Regions from separate parts of the Mesorhizobium sp. WSM4837 genome, predicted to be linked through region 3. Evidence: riboswitches for the same ligand, from Rfam matches in the RefSeq annotation. Region 3 holds a riboswitch; each other region holds the start of a gene.
The links. Region 3 has a riboswitch for cobalamin ahead of AC0L3D_RS14990 (DUF1636 family protein). Riboswitches for the same ligand answer to the same signal wherever they lie in the genome.

Region 1 (4,205 bases), on a different contig from region 3:
GCAGCCTGAGATCGACGACAATCTTGGCAACCGGGATATTGCCGAGTGAGCCGGGCACGAGGTCTCCGTCCAGCCCGGCCGCATGTCCGAGCGCAGCAATCACGTCGCTCAACGCTATGACCGTCGATCCATAGGCGATCGACAGCAGAGCAAGCGCGGCGATTGCTGCCGCTCCTGCTGCCATGGCCATTTCGAATGCCCTGTGGCGCAAGCTCAGAAGGCTTCCGGGTGTATCGCGCTGGCGATCTTGCCGATCGCCTCGATGTTAGCAGGTCCGGGCGTCAGCTCGGCATAGCGCAGCGCGACGAAGCGCTCGTTCCTGACCGCATCGGTCTCCTTCATTGCCGGATGGACTTTGAGGAAGTCGAGCAGTTTCCTGTAACCGCCGCCGTCCTGGTAGTCGAGCAGGATCAGGAACTGCGGATTGCGGGAAGCGACCGTTTCCCAGTCCGTGTTGCCCCAGCTCGTCTGCATGTCGGCCATGATGTTGTCGCCGCCGGCAGCGGCGATCATGGCGCTGGGGATCGCGAACTTGCCTGATGTGAAGGGTTTGTCTTCGCCGGAGTCGTAGAGCAACACCCGCGTCCGCTCGCGGTCGCCGACCTTTGCCGTGATATCGGCGAGTTGCGCTTTCCAGCCTGAAACAAGTTTTTCCGCCCTGGCTTGCTTGCCGAAAATCCTGCCCAGCTTTTCGATGTCGCCGTAGAGCAGGTCCATCGAGGCGGCGGGGCGGTTGTTGTCGAGATGGACGCAGCTTTCCGTCAGCACCAGCGTCTTGATGCCGTGCGGCGCCAGCGTATCTGGCGTTACCTCGCCGCCCGGCTTCATGCCGTAATACCAGCCGGCGAAGAAGAAATCAGGCTCGACCGCGACCAGGTTTTCGAGCGTCGGGTATTTCGGCGCGAGTTCCGGGATCGCTCCCTGCCCGGCCTTGAATTCCGGACCGACCTTGTACCATCCGGTGATGCCGGTCAGACCGACGATCGACGGTTGCAGCCCCAGCGCGAAGGCCATCTCGGCCATGTTCATATCCTGGATGACGGCGCGCTTCGGTGCGGCGTCGAACGTCAGCGGTGTGCCGCAGCTGTCGACTGTTACCGGGAAAGCGAAGGCGGTCTGGGCAAGCAGCAGAGAGGCAAAAGACAGTGCCAGGCGTTTCACGGATGTTGCTCCTTGGTTAGATCAGAAGAGGCACGGTTCGGGACTTCGAACACCGTGAGTTCGCGGTCTTCGGTCGGATGGCGCAGCCGAAGCACCTCGACGCCGAAAATCTCGCGGATCAACTGCTTGGTCAGCGCCTCGCGCGGACCGGCGAGTGCCTGCAGGCGGGCCTTGTTCATCACCGCGACCCTGGTGGCAAATGGCGTGACCAGCGACAGATCATGCAGCACCGCCACGACGGTCATGCCAAGCTGCGATACGAGTTCGAGGAGTTCGCTGCGGGCGCGCGGATCGAGATGATTGGTCGGTTCATCGAGGAACAGGATTTTGGGCTCCTGGGCGATGGCGCGCGCCAGCTGGGCGCGTTGCCGCTCACCACCCGACAGCGAGCCGATCGTGCGGCCGAGCAGCGGCAACAGGCCGGTTCTGCGAAGCGCTTCGACGACGATGTCGCGTTGCTCGCTCCTGCGTCGCAAGCCGGCATGCGGGACCCGCCCAAGTCCGACGTAATCGATCACGGCAAGCCGCGGATCGGGTTGATCGGTCTGGCCGACGACCGCCATGTGCAGCGCCCGCTCGGCGGCCGGAAATGTCTCCAGCCGGCGTCCGGAAAATCTCACATCTCCCGCGCTCGGACGCAGCGTGCCGCATAGCATGCGCAGCAGCGTCGTCTTGCCGGCGCCGTTGGGACCGATGATGGCGAGGCGGTCTCCCGCCGCGACCGAAAGGCTGACCGCACTGACCAGGCGCTGGCCATTCGCCGTGGCGCTCAGTTCACGCGCTTCAAGAAGAGGCTGGCAGGCGTCCAACTTACCGTCACTTTCTCAATGGCGACGGAAGGAAGCTGGACCGGCCGACAAGACCGACGTCCACGTCTCCTCCCGGCACACCCCGTCCGGTCAACTCGTGCGATGGCAGGTCTCCTGGCTCGCGGGTCCTTGCGCCATCCTGCCTTCCCAGCCTTGCCGGCCAGTGGCATTTTCGGATTTTGCTCGCCGCTTACAGTTGCGGGGGCAGCCACGGCCTCGATCCGAAGATCTCACCGTGTTCCCTTTTCACCCCTCGCCTTTCGGCTTGGGGACCATCAGTCAGCCACCCTAGTTTTCCGCCAATCCCAGCGCAATAAGTTTCCGGGGTTCGGAGTGCCCCGCGAGCAATGGTCTTGTCAGAACGAGCATACCGAATCTCGTAATGTAATAACGTTACTACTTAAAAGACAACGCCTGCTCCCGTCAAGCCCTTCGCCCAACGCCTTGGACTTGCCGACCACCGTCGCATTGCGCGGTGCGCAATTTCGATCAAACTGCCTCCACCAGGAAGCGGTATCATGATCTGTCCAATGCGCAGTCCCACAGCAAGGAGCCATATGAACCCGACCGAGAAAGCGCTGTGGTTCGTCGAAAGCCACCTGCCGGAAGCCATCTCGCTCGACGATATCGCCAACAGCAGCGGCGTGTCGCGCTTTCACGTGACGCGGGCTTTCGCTGCGGCGACCGGCCGTTCGGTGATGGGCTACCTGCGTTCTCGCCGGCTGACCGAGGCGGCGCGCAGGCTCGCCGCCGGCGCACCGGACATTCTCTCGGTCGCGCTCGACACCGGCTACGCCTCGCATGAGGCTTTCACCCGCGCCTTCCGCGACCAATTCGGCACCACGCCGGAACTGGTGCGCGCGCAAGGCTCGCTCAAAAACCTCGATCTCGTGGAGCCGATCCTGATGGACCAGTCCTTCCTCACCAATCTCGAGCCGCCGCGTTTCGAAACCAGCCGGCCGTTCCTCATCGCCGGTCTCGGCGAGCGCTACAGCTGCGAAACCAGCGCCGGCATCCCGATGCAGTGGCAGCGGTTCGGCCCCTATATCGGCAACATTCCAGGCGAGGTCGGCGACGTCGCCTATGGCGTCTGCGTCAACGGCGACGACGCAGGCAATTTCGACTATATCGCCGGCGTCGAGGTGTCCGATTTTTCGGACCTTCCGAAGGAGTTTTCGCGCGTACGCGTGCCGATGCAGAAATACGCCGTGTTCGCCCATCGTGGCCACATCTCGACCATCCGCCGCACGGTCAACACGATCTGGAACAAATGGCTGCCGGCCTCCGGGCACAAGATTGCCGACGCGCCCGAATTCGAGCGCTACGGCCCCGAATTCGATCCGCGCAGCGGCAATGGCGGGCTGGAAGTCTGGATACCGGTCGGGTGAGGAAGGGCCAGTTTTCAACTTGTGTTGGAGACTAGTGTCGAGGCGCTCCGCCTTATCTTGCCTACTCCCCTTGTCCCACAAGGGGAGTAGGGAAAGACGCTACAACTCCAGGTTCCAGTTCTGGCCGACCAGATCCTTGCCGAAGGCGTGGTGGCGTTCCTGATTGGCCAGCTTGAACCCGGCCGCCTCGTAGATGCGGCGCGCTGAGGTGAGCACGTCGTTGGTCCACAGCGTCAATGTCTTGTAGCCCTTGGCACGGGCAAAGCCGATGCATTCCTCGACCAGCCGCCTGCCGATGCCGAGACCGCGCGCCGAGGGTTCGACGTAGAGCAGGCGCAGCTTCGCCACCGCGTCCGACTGGCGCACGACGAAGACCGAGCCGACGACTTCCCCTTCCCGCTCGGCGATCCAGCTGCGTTCCCATTTCGGATCGTAGGATTTGGCGAAAGCGCCGAGGATTTCGGCGACCAGCGCCTCATAAGTTTCGTCCCAGCCATATTCCTGCGCGTAGAGCAGGCCCTGGCGATGGATGATCCAGCCGATGTCGCCGACCTGCAAGGACCGCAGCATGTAAAGGACCTTGGGCTCTGCACTCTCGCCCAGCAGGCGCTGCACCGTCTGCATCGCCTTGACCAGCCTGTCCTGTTCCGGTGCGGAAAGCCGCTCGAGCAGGGCCGCGACCTGATCGTGCGAACCCTGGTTCAGCGGCGCGAACGCCGCTCTTCCCGCCGGCGTCAGCGCAATCGACGAGCGCCGCGCATCGGCTTGCGTCGCCACGCGCTCGACCAGACCACGCTCCTCGAATTTTTTCAGCAACCGGCTGAGATAGCCGGGGTCGAGCCCGAGA
Region 2 (4,205 bases), on a different contig from region 3:
TTTCGTTTGGATATTTGGACTTGGTGAAGGCGTCCAGCAGTTCCATTTTGGAGCGCGACGTCTCGATCGAAATGACGTCCGCGTCCAGTTCAGCGATCGAGTCGATGATCTCATTGAACTCCGAATAGCACATGTGGGTGTGAATTTGGGTCGCGTCCTCTACACCCGTTGAAGCGAGACGGAAGCATTCGACTGCCCAGCCGAGATAATGTTTCCAATCGGACTTCCGCAGGGGCAAGCCTTCGCGAAACGCGGCCTCATCGATCTGGATCACCCTTGCGCCAGCTCTTTCAAGGTCGGCCACTTCATCGCGGATGGCGAGTGCGATCTGGCGGCAGGCCTCGGCGCGGGGTACGTCGTCGCGAACAAAAGACCAGTTAAGAATCGTCACTGGGCCTGTGAGCATGCCCTTCACCGGCTTTTTCGTCAGCGACTGGGCAAATTGCCACCAGAGAACCGTCATCGGATTGGGCCGCGATACGTCGCCGAAGATGATGGGAGGGCGCACCAGCCGGGAGCCGTAACTTTGCACCCAGCCATGCTGGGTGAAGGCGAGGCCGGACAGCTGCTCGCCGAAATGCTGGACCATGTCGTTTCGTTCGAACTCGCCATGTACCAGCACGTCCAGCCCGATCTCCTCCTGCCAGCGGACCGCCGCCTCGGTCTCCTTCTTCAGGAAGGCCTGGTAATCGACATAGCTCAGCCGGCCCTTCGCATGAGCGGAGCGCGCCCTGCGCACCTCGGGCGTCTGCGGGAAGGACCCGATCGTCGTCGTCGGGAACGGCGGCAGGCCGAGCGTGTCAGCCTGGACTCTGGAGCGCTTGGCAAATGCGCTCTTTCGTTGCTTCATGGCGCCGTCAATGCTGATAACCCGCCCATGGACGAGCGGATCATGGACCTTTCCAGACATTGCGCGCGCCGCGGCCGCCTCGGCAGAAGCTTTCAGTGCGCCTGCTACGGCCTCCCTGCCTTCGGATAAGGCTTGGGCCAGCACAAGCAGCTCTTCACTCTTCTGGGCGGCGAATGCCAGCCACGAACTGACATCCACATCGAGCGCGGTCTCCATCCGCAGGTCCATCGGCACATGAAGCATCGAGCAGGAAGGCGCAATCTCGACGCAATCCAGCGGCCAGCCGGCAATGATCGGCTTGATGCGGTCGAGAATGGCAGCCAGGTTCGCGCGCCAGACGTTGCGGCCGTCGATCAAGCCAAGTGAGAGCACCAGATCCTTCGGTGCGAGCCGACCAACCGTCTCCAACTGCTCGGGAGCGCGCACGAGGTCGAGATGTAGGCCCGCCAGGCGCAGCGAAAGCGCGGTCGCCAGATTGTCTCCCAGCGGCCCGAAATAGGTCGCCAGCATAATTTTCAACTTGGGCGCGGCTTTCGACAGCTGGCCGTATGTGAATTCGAAGGCAGCTCGTTCGTTCGGGCTAAGGTCGAGCACAAGGGCCGGCTCATCAATCTGCACCCAGTCGGCCCCCGAGAGCTCCAGCCTCCGCAGGAGTTGCTCGTAGACGGGCAGCAGCCGCGGTAGGAGCGCTATGGGATTGAAACACTGGTCGGGAGACTTCGCCAGCTTGAGGAAGGTGACCGGTCCAAGGATGACCGGGCGTGTATGGATGCCGAGCTCCTTTGCCTCCAGAAAGTGATCGACTGGTTTCGTCGACGAGAGGGCGAATGCCTGATCGTCGCTCAGCTCCGGCACGATGTAGTGGTAGTTTGTGTCGAACCATTTGGTCATTTCCATCGCGGTTACGCGCTGGCCCTGAACTGCATGCCCGTGACTGGCGTGAACGCAACCCGCAGTATCGCCTTGCGTCCCGCGCGCCATCGCGAAATAGATGTCGAGGGGGACCTCGCCGCCCGTCCAGCCATAACGGGATGGCACGGCGCCGACCATTGCTGCGGTGTCGAGCACATGGTCATAAAGTGAGAAATCGTTCGACGGGATTTTCGACACGCCGCGGTCGTGCTGCTCGCTCCAGCTGGCGGCACGGAGTGCCTTCGCCGTCGACAGAAGGTTGGCAGCAGAAGATTTTCCGGACCAGTAGCTTTCGAGCGCGAATTTCAGTTCTCGCCGGCGACCGATACGCGGCATGCCAAGCGTTGCTATGGGAACTTGCTGGGAGACATTCATTCCATACCCCAATGGTTGCGGCGGGGACAAGGAAGGCGCTAGAAGGCCGGCATAAACGCCGAGCTGCCGCGGCCACCAGACACCCCGCCCGTGGACGTTGTTTACCGTGGCAGGTCTCCTGGCTCGCGGGTTACAGCCTCTGCCCCGTCTTCCCGGGGCAGTTCGCCCCAGTGACATTGATGGGTTTGGCTCGCCGCTTACAGTTGCGGGGGCAGCGCCGGCTTCCCTCTTAGCTCCGCTACGGCAACGCCTAGCGGAGAACCACGACACGCGGACAATCGCAGCAGTCCGCTTTGTTGTCAATGCGGTATAAAGAAATGTTTATGTCTTTATGTGAAATTGTTCGTTTGCGGCGTGTTCTCAAGTCGCAGGTCGCGGTAGAGCTGAGCCGTTTGCGCCACTCTCCGGGCTTGTGCCTCGCCGCTCGGGCAATCTGCCGGTGACACGATCCCGGCTCAAAAACGACTTCGTCAAAAACACGTTTTGGCCATCATGATCGGCGGCAGTACTGGCCGAAGTGCGACAACGTTCCTGAGCCTGCAAAATTGAAATTTGGAGAAAACCGCCATCCTTCACGGACGGGCACGCGACATTTCGATGTGTACGCGCTTGTCTGGACAGCCTCACAAAGGGCGCTGGCAGCACCTCGCTGAAACACCGCCCTACAACAATCCCGCCTGCTCAGCCTCGCGGCGCAGATTCTGCCGCGGCCTGGGGCCGATCTGCTGGATCACCAGTCCGGCCGCCAGGGAGCCAAGGTCGCCGCAGGTCTGCAGGTCGCGGCTTTGCGTGTAGCCATGCAGGAAGCCGGCGGCATAGAGATCGCCGGCACCCGTCGTGTCGACCAGTTCCTTGATGGCGGTCGCCTTGATCACCACGGTCTCGTCGCCGCGCACGATGACGGAGCCTTTTTCCGAGCGGGTCACGGCGGCGATGCGGCAATCCTTGCGGATCTGCGCCAGCGCCTCGTCGAACAACGCCGTCTGGTAGAGCGACTTGATCTCGTGGCTGTTGGCAAAGACGATATCGACCGTGCCCGAACGCATCAGGTCGAGGAATTCGTCGCGGTAGCGGTCGACGCAGAACGAATCCGATAGTGTCATTGAGACTTCGCGGCCTGCCGCGTGCGCCAGCTTCGCCGTCTGCCGGATCGCTTCCTTGGCGCGCGGCGGGTCCCACAGATAGCCTTCGAAATAGGTGACCTTGGCGCCAGACGCCTTGTCGGCCTCGACATCCTCCGGCCCGAGCTCGACGCAGGCGCCGAGATAGGTGTTCATCGAGCGCTCGCCATCGGGCGTGACGAAGATCATCGAGCGCGCCGTCGGCGGCTCGCCCTTGAGCGGCCTGGTGTCGAAGGCGACGCCCTGCGCGTGGATGTCGTGGGCGTAGATTTCGCCCAGCGCATCGTTGGAGACCTTGCCGAAGAAAGCGGCGCGGCCGCCGAAGCTGGCGACACCCGCCGCCGTGTTGCCGGCGCTGCCGCCGGAGGCTTCGATGGCCGGGCCCATGCGGCTGTAGAGCAGTTCGGCGCGCTGTGTGTCGATGAGGTTCATCGCACCCTTTATGATGCCGTTGGTCTCGAGGAATTCCTCGTCGCACTGCGCGATGATGTCGACAATGGCATTGCCGATGCAAAGCACGTCATATTTCGACATCAGTGTCTCCGCCAAAACCCGAGCCGGCTTCTCGCCACGCCGGGGCCGGCGTGTTTTTGGCGAGTGTGGAATGGGTCGCCCTATGCCCACGCATCCAATACCCGCGCATCACGCAGCTGCCGGTCCTGCCTCACGCAACAGGTCGTCAGCTCTGTCCGTCTTTTCCCAGGTGAACTCCGGCTCTTCGCGGCCGAAGTGTCCGTATGTCGCGGTCTTGCGGTAAATCGGCCGTAGGAGATCAAGCGCCTTGATGATGCCTTTCGGCCGGAGATCGAAAAGCTCAAGGACGGCGCGCTCGATTCTTTTTTCATCAATCTTTGCGGTTCCGAATGTATTGACGAGGATAGAGACCGGCGCGGCCACACCGATCGCGTAAGCAAGCTGAACCTCGCACACCTCCGCCAGTCCGCTGG
Region 3 (4,205 bases):
GGTTCGCCACCTGGGCGACGCGGTCCGGCTCCGGCCGGTTTGCGAAGGCGCGGAAAGCCAATGCGGGATCGACCTCGCTTTCGCCCTTGAAGGAAACGGCGCCGGCGAGAATGCGGCCGTCGAGTTCCGGCAGGACGATATGCATGGCGAGGTCGGCGGGCGCCAGGCCGCGCTGATTGTCTTGCCAGATATCGCGGCGTGTCGTCGCGACGATGACCTGGAAGACAGGAACGCCGGCGCGGTCGAACGGGGTTTCGACGCCGGGCTCAGCACACGAGGCGAACGCGGTCGCGGTGATGATGGCGGCAGGGTGTAGCGTGGCAAGCGCGATTTCGACAAAGGCGAGCGAGGCCGGGTCCTTGAGGCTGGAGACGAAGATCGGCACGGGGGCCATGCCGCGCTGCCGCAGCGCTTCAAACAATGCGTCGATCGGCGCGACGTCGGCGGCGAGCAGCATCGAGCGGTAGAAGAGAATGGGCACGACGTCCCCCAGTCCCGGTTGATAGTAGCCGGCTTTTGGCACGCTGACAGGTTCAGCGACCGCCACATCTGATCCGGCGAGACTTGCCAGCCTCTGCACCAGCGCCGTCATATTCTCCGGGCCGCCTTCGCGAAAATAGCCGAGCAGGCCGTCGAGCTCCTGGCGCGGCAGCGTCGAGCCTTCGATCAGACGCAAATCCTCGTCGCGGCATTCGCCGGGCAGCAGCGCCAGTTTTATGCCGTGCGCGCGGGCGGTCGAGGCGAGCTGATCGCAGCCGTAGCGCCACCAGTCGTAACCGCCGAGGATGCGAACCAGAACAACCCTGGCGTGCCGGGCGACGCTGTCGATCCACAGATCGACAGACATCGGATGGCGCAGATCGCGCAAGGCGGCCAACCGCATCGACGGCAGGCGATCCGCGTCCGCCTGCCACGCCGCCGCCAGCCCGGCCAGATCGCTGTCGGTGAAGGACAGCGCCACGACATCCGCAGGCGTCTGCCTGAGATCGACAGGCTCGGCAAGATCGTCGAGCGAGGCGGATGTGGTGGTGAGGATGTGCATCGCGGCTCGTGCCTGAGGTCAGCCGGCGAGGATACGCTCGATCGCCGGGCGGTTCAGCCCTTTCAGGCCGATGACGACGAGGCGGGAGCGGCGATCGTCGGCGGCGGTCCAGGCGCGGTCGTAATAGTGGTTGACGCGCGGGCCGACTGCCTGCAGCAACAGCCGCATCGGCTTGCCGCCGACCTCGACGAAGCCTTTTACGCGCAGCACGTTTTCTTCTTCCGCCGCCGTGGCGACACGCAAAGCCAGCTCTTCGGGATTGGCAATCGGCGGAATGTCGATGACGAACGAGTCGAAATCGTCATGCTCGTGATCGAGCTCGTCATCGTGGTGGGTCTTGCGGTTCTCGATGTCGTCCTCTACGGCAAGGCAGAGGCCGAGCAGCACGGAGGGATCGACCTTGCCCTGCGAGGCCGGCACGATCTTCACCGCGCGGGCGGCGTGCTTGCCGATGACGGCATTGGCGCGGGCCGAGCCGGCGGCGTCCATCAGGTCGCTCTTCGACAATATGATCAGGTCGGCGCAGGCGAGCTGGTCCTCGAACACCTCCTCGACCGGATCGTCGTGGTCGAGCGTCTCGTCCTGCGCGCGCTGCGCCTGCAGGGCGTCCATGTCGTTGGCAACGCGGCCTTCGGCCAGCGCCGGTCCGTCGACCACGGCAATGACGCCGTCGACCGTCACCCGGCTCTTCACCGTCGGCCACTGGAAGGCCTGGACCAGCGGCTTGGGCAGGGCCAGCCCGGAGGTTTCGATCAGGATATGGTCGACCCTGGGCGTCAGCGACAGGATCTGGTCGAGCGCCGGGACGAAATCGTCGGCGACGGTGCAGCAGATGCAGCCATTGGCCAGCTCGACGATGTTTTCCTCAGGGCAGGTGTCGATGCCGCATCCCTTAAGAATCTCGCCGTCGATGCCGATGTCGCCGAACTCGTTGACGATGATGGCCAGCCGCTTGCCGCCGGCGTTTTCGAGCAGATGGCGGATCAGCGTCGTCTTGCCGGCTCCGAGGAAGCCGGTGACGACGGTGCAGGGCACGCGCGAGACGGAAGTGGTCATATCTGGTCCTTCAAAAGGTCGAGGGGAGGGATGCGGGCAACGAGGCCGCGCTTCAGGCAATCGGGGCGGCCGCGCCATGGCATGAGGCCGTCGGTCGAGGTGGCGAAGAGTCTTGCGCCGGTGATGAGATCGGCGCCGCTGGTCGCGGTCAAGTCGCCGAAGACATAGCTCCAGCAGCCGTCGCGCAGGATAGCGGCGCTGAGGCGGCGCTTGCAGTTGCCGAGGCATTCGACGCTGCGGATACGGATGTTTTCGCCCGAGGCGGCGCGGCGCGTATCTTCGGCCAACAATTCGCCGGCGCGGGGATGGCCGTCGGAGCCGGTCTCGTCACGGCAGGAGGCGCAGACGATCACGGTGACGTCGGCCAGAGCATCATCATCGCCGGACAATACGCCCGCTGTCTCAGCCGAAAAACTGCTGTCGCGTTCCAAATCAGGCTCCTTGCCCGGAAAACCCGCCAGGCGATCGGATTCTTATGTCCTAGACGGCAGGTCTCCTGGCTCGCGGGTCATCGCCTTGGTGCCGCCTTCCCGGGATTTTCCCAGTGGTTATCGGCCTTGGCTCGTCGCTTACAGTTGCGGGGACAGCCGCGGATTTGAAATCGGATTTCGCACCGCATTCCCTCTTGGCTCCTCCCTTTGCCGAGAGGAGACCGTCTGAACCGGATTTAGGCTTGTGGAGGCAGTCGTGTCAACGCATGCTTCCGACACGGCGATGGAAACGCTTCAGAGCAATTTTGGATGTCGGCGCTGCCCCTCATTGCCCTGCCGGGCATTTCTCCCCGTATAGTGACGGGGAGAAAGAACTGGCCGCAACGGCGGCGCCCCCTCCTGCAACGCTGGCGATTGGCGAAACCATCGATGACAGCGTCCCTCTCCCCGTCTCTATACGGGGAGAGGATGCCGGCAGGCAGGTGAGGGGCGGCGCCGACATCGGCAATCCCTTACGAAACCGCGACATCCGCCAGCGCATGGCCCAGATCCCCCGCAGGCGTCACCTCGATGCGTTCGAGCCCGAGCCAGCCCTGCATCAGCTGCAATTCCTCAAAAAGTTCGGCGGCGGTTTGCGGCGGCGCGCCGGGTTCGGCATAGGCGGCATGGACGCGCAGCACGCCGGCCGGGCGGTCGGCCTTAAGGTCGATGCGCGCCACGATCCTTTCGCCGAGCAGGAACGGCAGCACATAATAGCCGTATTGGCGCTTTTCGGCAGGGGTGTAGATCTCGATGCGATAGTGGAAGTCGAACAGTCTTTCCGTACGCGTCCGTTCGAAGACAACCGGATCGAAGGGAGCGAGCAAGGCGCGCGCCTCGATCTTGCGCGGAAAACGAGCGTCCTTGTGAAGATAAGCGGGCTTGCTCCAGCCTTCGACGGTCACCGGCAAGAGGTCGCCGGCGTCGACCAGTTCCTCGATGCGGCCTTTGATGTCAGCGGGAGAGAGGCGAAAATAGTCGCGCAGGTCGCCTGCTGTCGCGACGCCGTGGGCGCGGGCGGAGATGCGCAGCAATTCGCGGTGCGCATCCTCAGGCGAGGGCACCGGCAGGGCAAGTATTTCCGGCGGCAGCACGCGCTGCGGCAGATCATAAAGCCGCTCGAAGCCGCGACGTGACGCCGTGGTGATGCGGCCGGCCCAGAACAGCCATTCGAAAGCGTGCTTGGCGTCGCTCCAGCCCCACCAGCCGCCGGAGCCTTTCTGGCCTTCCAGGGCGGAAGCGGCGATCGGGCCGCGTTCGACGACCTCGCGATAAATGTCTTCAATGTAGGCGGCGCGCTCGCGGCCCCACTTGGCCAGCCCGTTATACATTTCCTCGCCACGTTCGGCCCGTTCCATGCGCCAGCGCATCAGCGGATAGGTCTCGACCGGCAGAAAGGAGGCTTCGTGCGCCCAATATTCGAAGACTTTGCGCTTGCGCGTCACGGCGGCGTTGTCGAGCAGGGCGAGCGGGTAGGGGCCAAGCCGCGAATAGAGCGGCATATAATGGGCACGCACCACCGCGCTGACGGAATCGATCTGCAGCAGACCGGTCCGGCCAAGCACACGGGCCAGATGGCGGCGATCGGGCGTGCCGTTAGGGCGAGGATCGGCAAACCCCTGTGCGGCAAGCGCGAT
Region 4 (4,205 bases), on a different contig from region 3:
AATCGAACCGATTTTCGGGCCGATGCGCTAGCGGCCGAACAGGCTCCGGTCGCTGCCCTGCGGGGCGGACTTCTGTAAGTCGCCCGACGAGTTGAGCAGCTTGTAGACCGGCGAGCCGGTATTGCGTACCGAAGACGTCTGCGTGTTGTCGACGTTGATGGTCGCCTGCTTGTTGATGTCGGTTCCGCCAAAGTTGTCGCTACCGGCAAAAGCGCTGCCGGCAGCAATCAAAAGCGCGGCGGCGGTAACAACGATCTTCTTCATTTTCAAAACTCCTGGATTTTCTTGGTTCCACCAGCGCGGCGGGCAAATGCCGCCGCCGCTGTTGGAACGAACTGTTAGTTGTTGCCGAACAGGTTACGGTCGCTGCCGTTGACGGGTTTCTCGTGAGCCGGAACCGGATTCTGCGCCGAAGCCGAATTCCGAATCGAAGCCGTGTACGAGTTGCTGTCGACCGCGGCGGCCGGTTGGTTGGCACCGTTCGATCCAAAGTTGTCGCTGCCGGCAAAAGCGCCGCCGGAGATGGCCACAATGGCGGCGGTGGCAAGAATGAGCTTCTTCATTTCAAATACTCCTGAGTTCCTCAGATCCCGAGCGGCGGACCGCCACTTTGCTGTTTGGGACCAGCTGTTAATTGTTGCCGAAAAGGTTGCGGTCGGCGCCCGGGCCAACGGGCTGCTTTTCAGCGTGAGCCGGCGTCTGGACAGAGGCCGTATACGAGCTGTCGATCGCAGCAGTCGGCTGGTTGGCGGCGTTGGACCCATAATGGTCGCTGCCGGCAAAGGCGCTGCCGGTGATGGCCAGAGCGGCGACGGCAGCAAGAGCGATCTTTTTCATTTTAGTACTCCAGTATCTTAGTCTTCCGTCCGCCTAGCGGCGTGTCTTGGGAGGATGCGCGTCATTCGGACAGCCCCGATGTGGGAAGGCCATTCGGCGGATTCCAATCACGAAGTTGTTCCGTGTGGACCAAGAATCTACACCTTGAAATTGTACCAGAGGCATCTGCTACCATGGTTTTATGGTTTGTTTTCAATACCTTATTCAAAATTAGCCATTCATGATTTGACGGATTGGCGGATCTGCGTTCACAGGGTGCTGCACGCTGTCAACAGAAACGAACCGTTCGGTTCGATTTTAGAAGCGGCTAATAGTCACTTTGGTAAACTGTTAACTTTCCTGACCTCCGCCGCGGGTCAGATTCGATGTCACAGCAGCCGACAGTGGCCGCCGAAAAGTGGGGTTTCAGCCCTGCAGATATAAACCTGCAGGTTTCGCCGGCGGTGTCGCGCCGCATGGATACGATGTCGCTTTCATGCCGACAGTCAGCCGGCCGGCATGATTAGATCACGCCATCTCAGGTGCCGCTTGGTGACGACGAAGCGGAGAATTGGGAAGCCGGTCAGAACCCGGTGCTGCCCCCGCAACGGTGGTGGAGTTCAAGTCGCAACGGGAGACCACTGGGCCACAAGCCTGGGAAGGTGTCGCGATGAGTCCGCAAGGACACTCCAGAGCCCGGAAACCAGCCCGAGATTTTTAGACTCGACTGATCGCGGTGGGCGGTCAAGAGGTGGATGATGCATGTCGGCCCTGTCGCCGGTCTGCGGCCGATCCTCCCTCCATCACCACCAGTTCAGTCCTTACACGAGGACAGGACATGGACGCGCGCAACGACATGCTGAGGCTCTTGCACGGCCGCAGGCAAGGCTATTCGCTCGAGCAGCCCTTCTACACCGATCCAGATTTCTTCAAGCTCGACATGGAGCTGATCTGGTATCGCGACTGGCTGTTCATCGGCCACGATTGCGAGTTGCCGAAAGCTGGCAGCTATATCACCGCCCAGATTGGCGACTATCCGGTCGTGCTGGTCCGCGACCAGCAAGGCAAGATCAATGCCTTCCACAATTCCTGCCGGCATCGCGGCAGCCGTGTCTGCAATGCCGACAAGGGCACTGCGGCGAAGCTGGTCTGCCCCTATCACCAGTGGACCTACGAGTTGGACGGCCGGCTGTTGTTTGCTCGCCAGATGGCAGACGGCTTCGACAAGAGCCAGTTCAGCCTGAAGCCGGTGGCTTGCGAAAGCGTTGGCGGCTACATCTTCATCTGCCTGGCCAACGAGCCGGTCGACTTCGCGCCGATGCGAGCCATGATCGAGCCTTACCTCCTGCCGCACCGGCTGCGCGAGGCAAAAGTCGCCTTCGAATCGACCATCGTCGAGAAGGGCAACTGGAAGCTCGTCTGGGAGAACAACCGCGAGTGCTATCATTGCGCCGGCAACCATCCGGAACTCTGCAAGACATTCCCGGAAGCGCCGACGGTGACCGGGGTGCAGGGCGCCGACAGCGATCCGGAGATGCTCGCGCACTGGGCGAAATGCGAGGCGGCAGGCCTGCCGAGCAAGTTCCGCATCGATCCGGCCGGGCAGTATCGCGCCACCCGCGCGCCGCTGCTGCGCGACGCCGTCAGCTACACGATGACGGGAAGACGCGCGGTGAAGAAGAACCTTTCCGACAGCGTTTCGACCGACCGTATCGGCTCGCTGCTGCTCTATCACTATCCGACGACCTGGAACCATATCCTCGGCGATCATGCCGTCACCTTCCGCGTGCTGCCGATCAGTGCCACGGAAACGGCCGTCACCACCAAATGGCTTGTCCATAAGGACGCGGTCGAAGGCGTCGATTACGACCTCGCCGAACTCACCCATGTCTGGACCGAGACCAACGATCAGGACCGTCGCATCGTCGAGGAAAACGCCTTCGGCATCCTGTCGCCGGCCTATGAGCCCGGCCCCTATTCGGAACTGCATGAGGGCGGCGTCATCCAGTTCGTCGAATGGTACGCCTCCTTCATCGGGCCGCGCCTTGCCGAGGCCGGGCGGCCGGCGCTGCGCAGCGTCGCCTGAACGGGGTCAAGGGGATGAATGCGATGACGGACCTTGGCCTCTACCGCCATCTCGACGAGATGGCGCCCTGGAACGACAGGCTCCAGGTGCTGGAAGTCATCGGCGTCAGCGACGAGGCGCCTGACGTGAAGACCTTCACCTTCCGCTCTGACAACCAGACCTGGTTCCGCTACAGACCGGGGCAGTTCGTGACGCTGGAACTGCCGACCACCGAGGGCCCGCTGATGCGGACCTATACGCTGTCGTCCTCGCCGTCGCGGCCGTTCTCGATCGCGGTGACGGTGAAAGCGCAGGCCGGCAGCCTCGGCACCCGCTGGATGTTCGACAATCTGAAGCCCGGCGTTCACGTGAAGGCCTATGGGCCGGCGGGCGACTTTTCGCTGCACAGCCATCCCGCGGCCAAGTATCTGTTCATTTCGGCCGGCTCCGGCGTGACGCCGATGATGTCGATGCTGCGCTGGCTGAACGACTGCGCGCCATGGACCGATGTCGGCTTCGTCAACTGCGCGCGAAAGCCCGAGGAGATCATCTTCCGCAAGGAACTCGAGCTGCTCGGCAGCCGCATGCCGGGCCTGACGCTCGGCTTCATGATCGAGGAGCGGTCCAGCCGTGAGGGCTGGTTCGGCCATATGGGCCGGATCGACGCGATAAGGCTGCCGCTGCTGGCGCCCGATTTTCGCGAGCGCGAAATTTTCTGCTGCGGCCCCGACCCGTTCATGCGCGCCGTGCGGCAGATGCTGGAGGCGGCCGGCTTCGACATGGCCAACTACCATCAGGAGAGCTTTGCGGCCCCGGCGGTGGAGGAAATACCGGCCCCGTTCGGTTCGCCGCCAGAGGGTGGGCCGGCAAAGGGTGGGGTCGAGGTACCTGCCGAGGCCGCAACGCCGATCCGCTTTTCGCTTTCGGATATCGATGCCGACTGCGTTGCCGGCCAGACCGTGCTGCAGACGGCGCGCGCTTCGGGCGTACGAATTCCCGCAGCCTGCGAGTTCGGCCTGTGCGGAACCTGCAAGGTGAAAAAGGTCTCGGGCACAGTCGAGATGAGCCACAATGGCGGCATCCTCGATCACGAGATCGACGACGGCTTCATCCTGGCCTGCTGTTCGAAGCCGCTGACGGCGCTCGAGATCGACGCCTGACCGGGGAGCTTAAACCCCGTAGCGCTCGGTGCGGATGAGGCTTGCCGGAACGCCGGCATCGATCAGCGCCTGGGCGGCGGCCGACACGAAGGCATTCGAGCCGCAGACAAAGGCGAACCTTGGCGGTGCGGGCAGCCGCACCATCGATTGCTCCATCATCGCAA

Region 1: linked by a shared signal. The riboswitch ahead of AC0L3D_RS35850 (ABC transporter ATP-binding protein) and the one ahead of AC0L3D_RS14990 (DUF1636 family protein) in region 3 are both predicted to bind cobalamin.
Region 2: linked by a shared signal. The riboswitch ahead of metE (5-methyltetrahydropteroyltriglutamate--homocysteine S-methyltransferase) and the one ahead of AC0L3D_RS14990 (DUF1636 family protein) in region 3 are both predicted to bind cobalamin.
Region 4: linked by a shared signal. The riboswitch ahead of AC0L3D_RS03270 (aromatic ring-hydroxylating oxygenase subunit alpha) and the one ahead of AC0L3D_RS14990 (DUF1636 family protein) in region 3 are both predicted to bind cobalamin.

The regions. Positions count from the first base shown of each region.
Region 1 is NZ_JBVVQE010000142.1:627-4,831, reverse strand. Features, by position in the region: gene AC0L3D_RS35860 (FecCD family ABC transporter permease) at 1-184, opposite strand, end outside; gene AC0L3D_RS35855 (ABC transporter substrate-binding protein) at 214-1,161, opposite strand; gene AC0L3D_RS35850 (ABC transporter ATP-binding protein) at 1,158-1,970, opposite strand; cobalamin riboswitch at 2,058-2,262, opposite strand; gene AC0L3D_RS35845 (AraC family transcriptional regulator) at 2,528-3,358, shown strand; gene AC0L3D_RS35840 (bifunctional helix-turn-helix transcriptional regulator/GNAT family N-acetyltransferase) at 3,458-4,205, opposite strand, start outside.
Region 2 is NZ_JBVVQE010000052.1:26,305-30,509, forward strand. Features, by position in the region: gene metE (5-methyltetrahydropteroyltriglutamate--homocysteine S-methyltransferase) at 1-2,113, opposite strand, end outside; cobalamin riboswitch at 2,229-2,418, opposite strand; gene AC0L3D_RS25560 (adenosine kinase) at 2,800-3,792, opposite strand; gene metK (methionine adenosyltransferase) at 3,901-4,205, opposite strand, start outside.
Region 3 is NZ_JBVVQE010000021.1:97,283-101,487, reverse strand. Features, by position in the region: gene AC0L3D_RS15000 (cobaltochelatase subunit CobN) at 1-1,042, opposite strand, end outside; gene cobW (cobalamin biosynthesis protein CobW) at 1,061-2,098, opposite strand; gene AC0L3D_RS14990 (DUF1636 family protein) at 2,095-2,529, opposite strand; cobalamin riboswitch at 2,568-2,770, opposite strand; gene AC0L3D_RS14985 (winged helix-turn-helix domain-containing protein) at 3,042-4,205, opposite strand, start outside.
Region 4 is NZ_JBVVQE010000004.1:175-4,379, forward strand. Features, by position in the region: gene AC0L3D_RS03255 (DUF680 domain-containing protein) at 28-264, opposite strand; gene AC0L3D_RS03260 (DUF680 domain-containing protein) at 339-563, opposite strand; gene AC0L3D_RS03265 (DUF680 domain-containing protein) at 631-837, opposite strand; cobalamin riboswitch at 1,340-1,542, shown strand; gene AC0L3D_RS03270 (aromatic ring-hydroxylating oxygenase subunit alpha) at 1,655-2,902, shown strand; gene AC0L3D_RS03275 (FAD-binding oxidoreductase) at 2,926-4,041, shown strand; gene AC0L3D_RS03280 (FAD-binding oxidoreductase) at 4,051-4,205, opposite strand, start outside.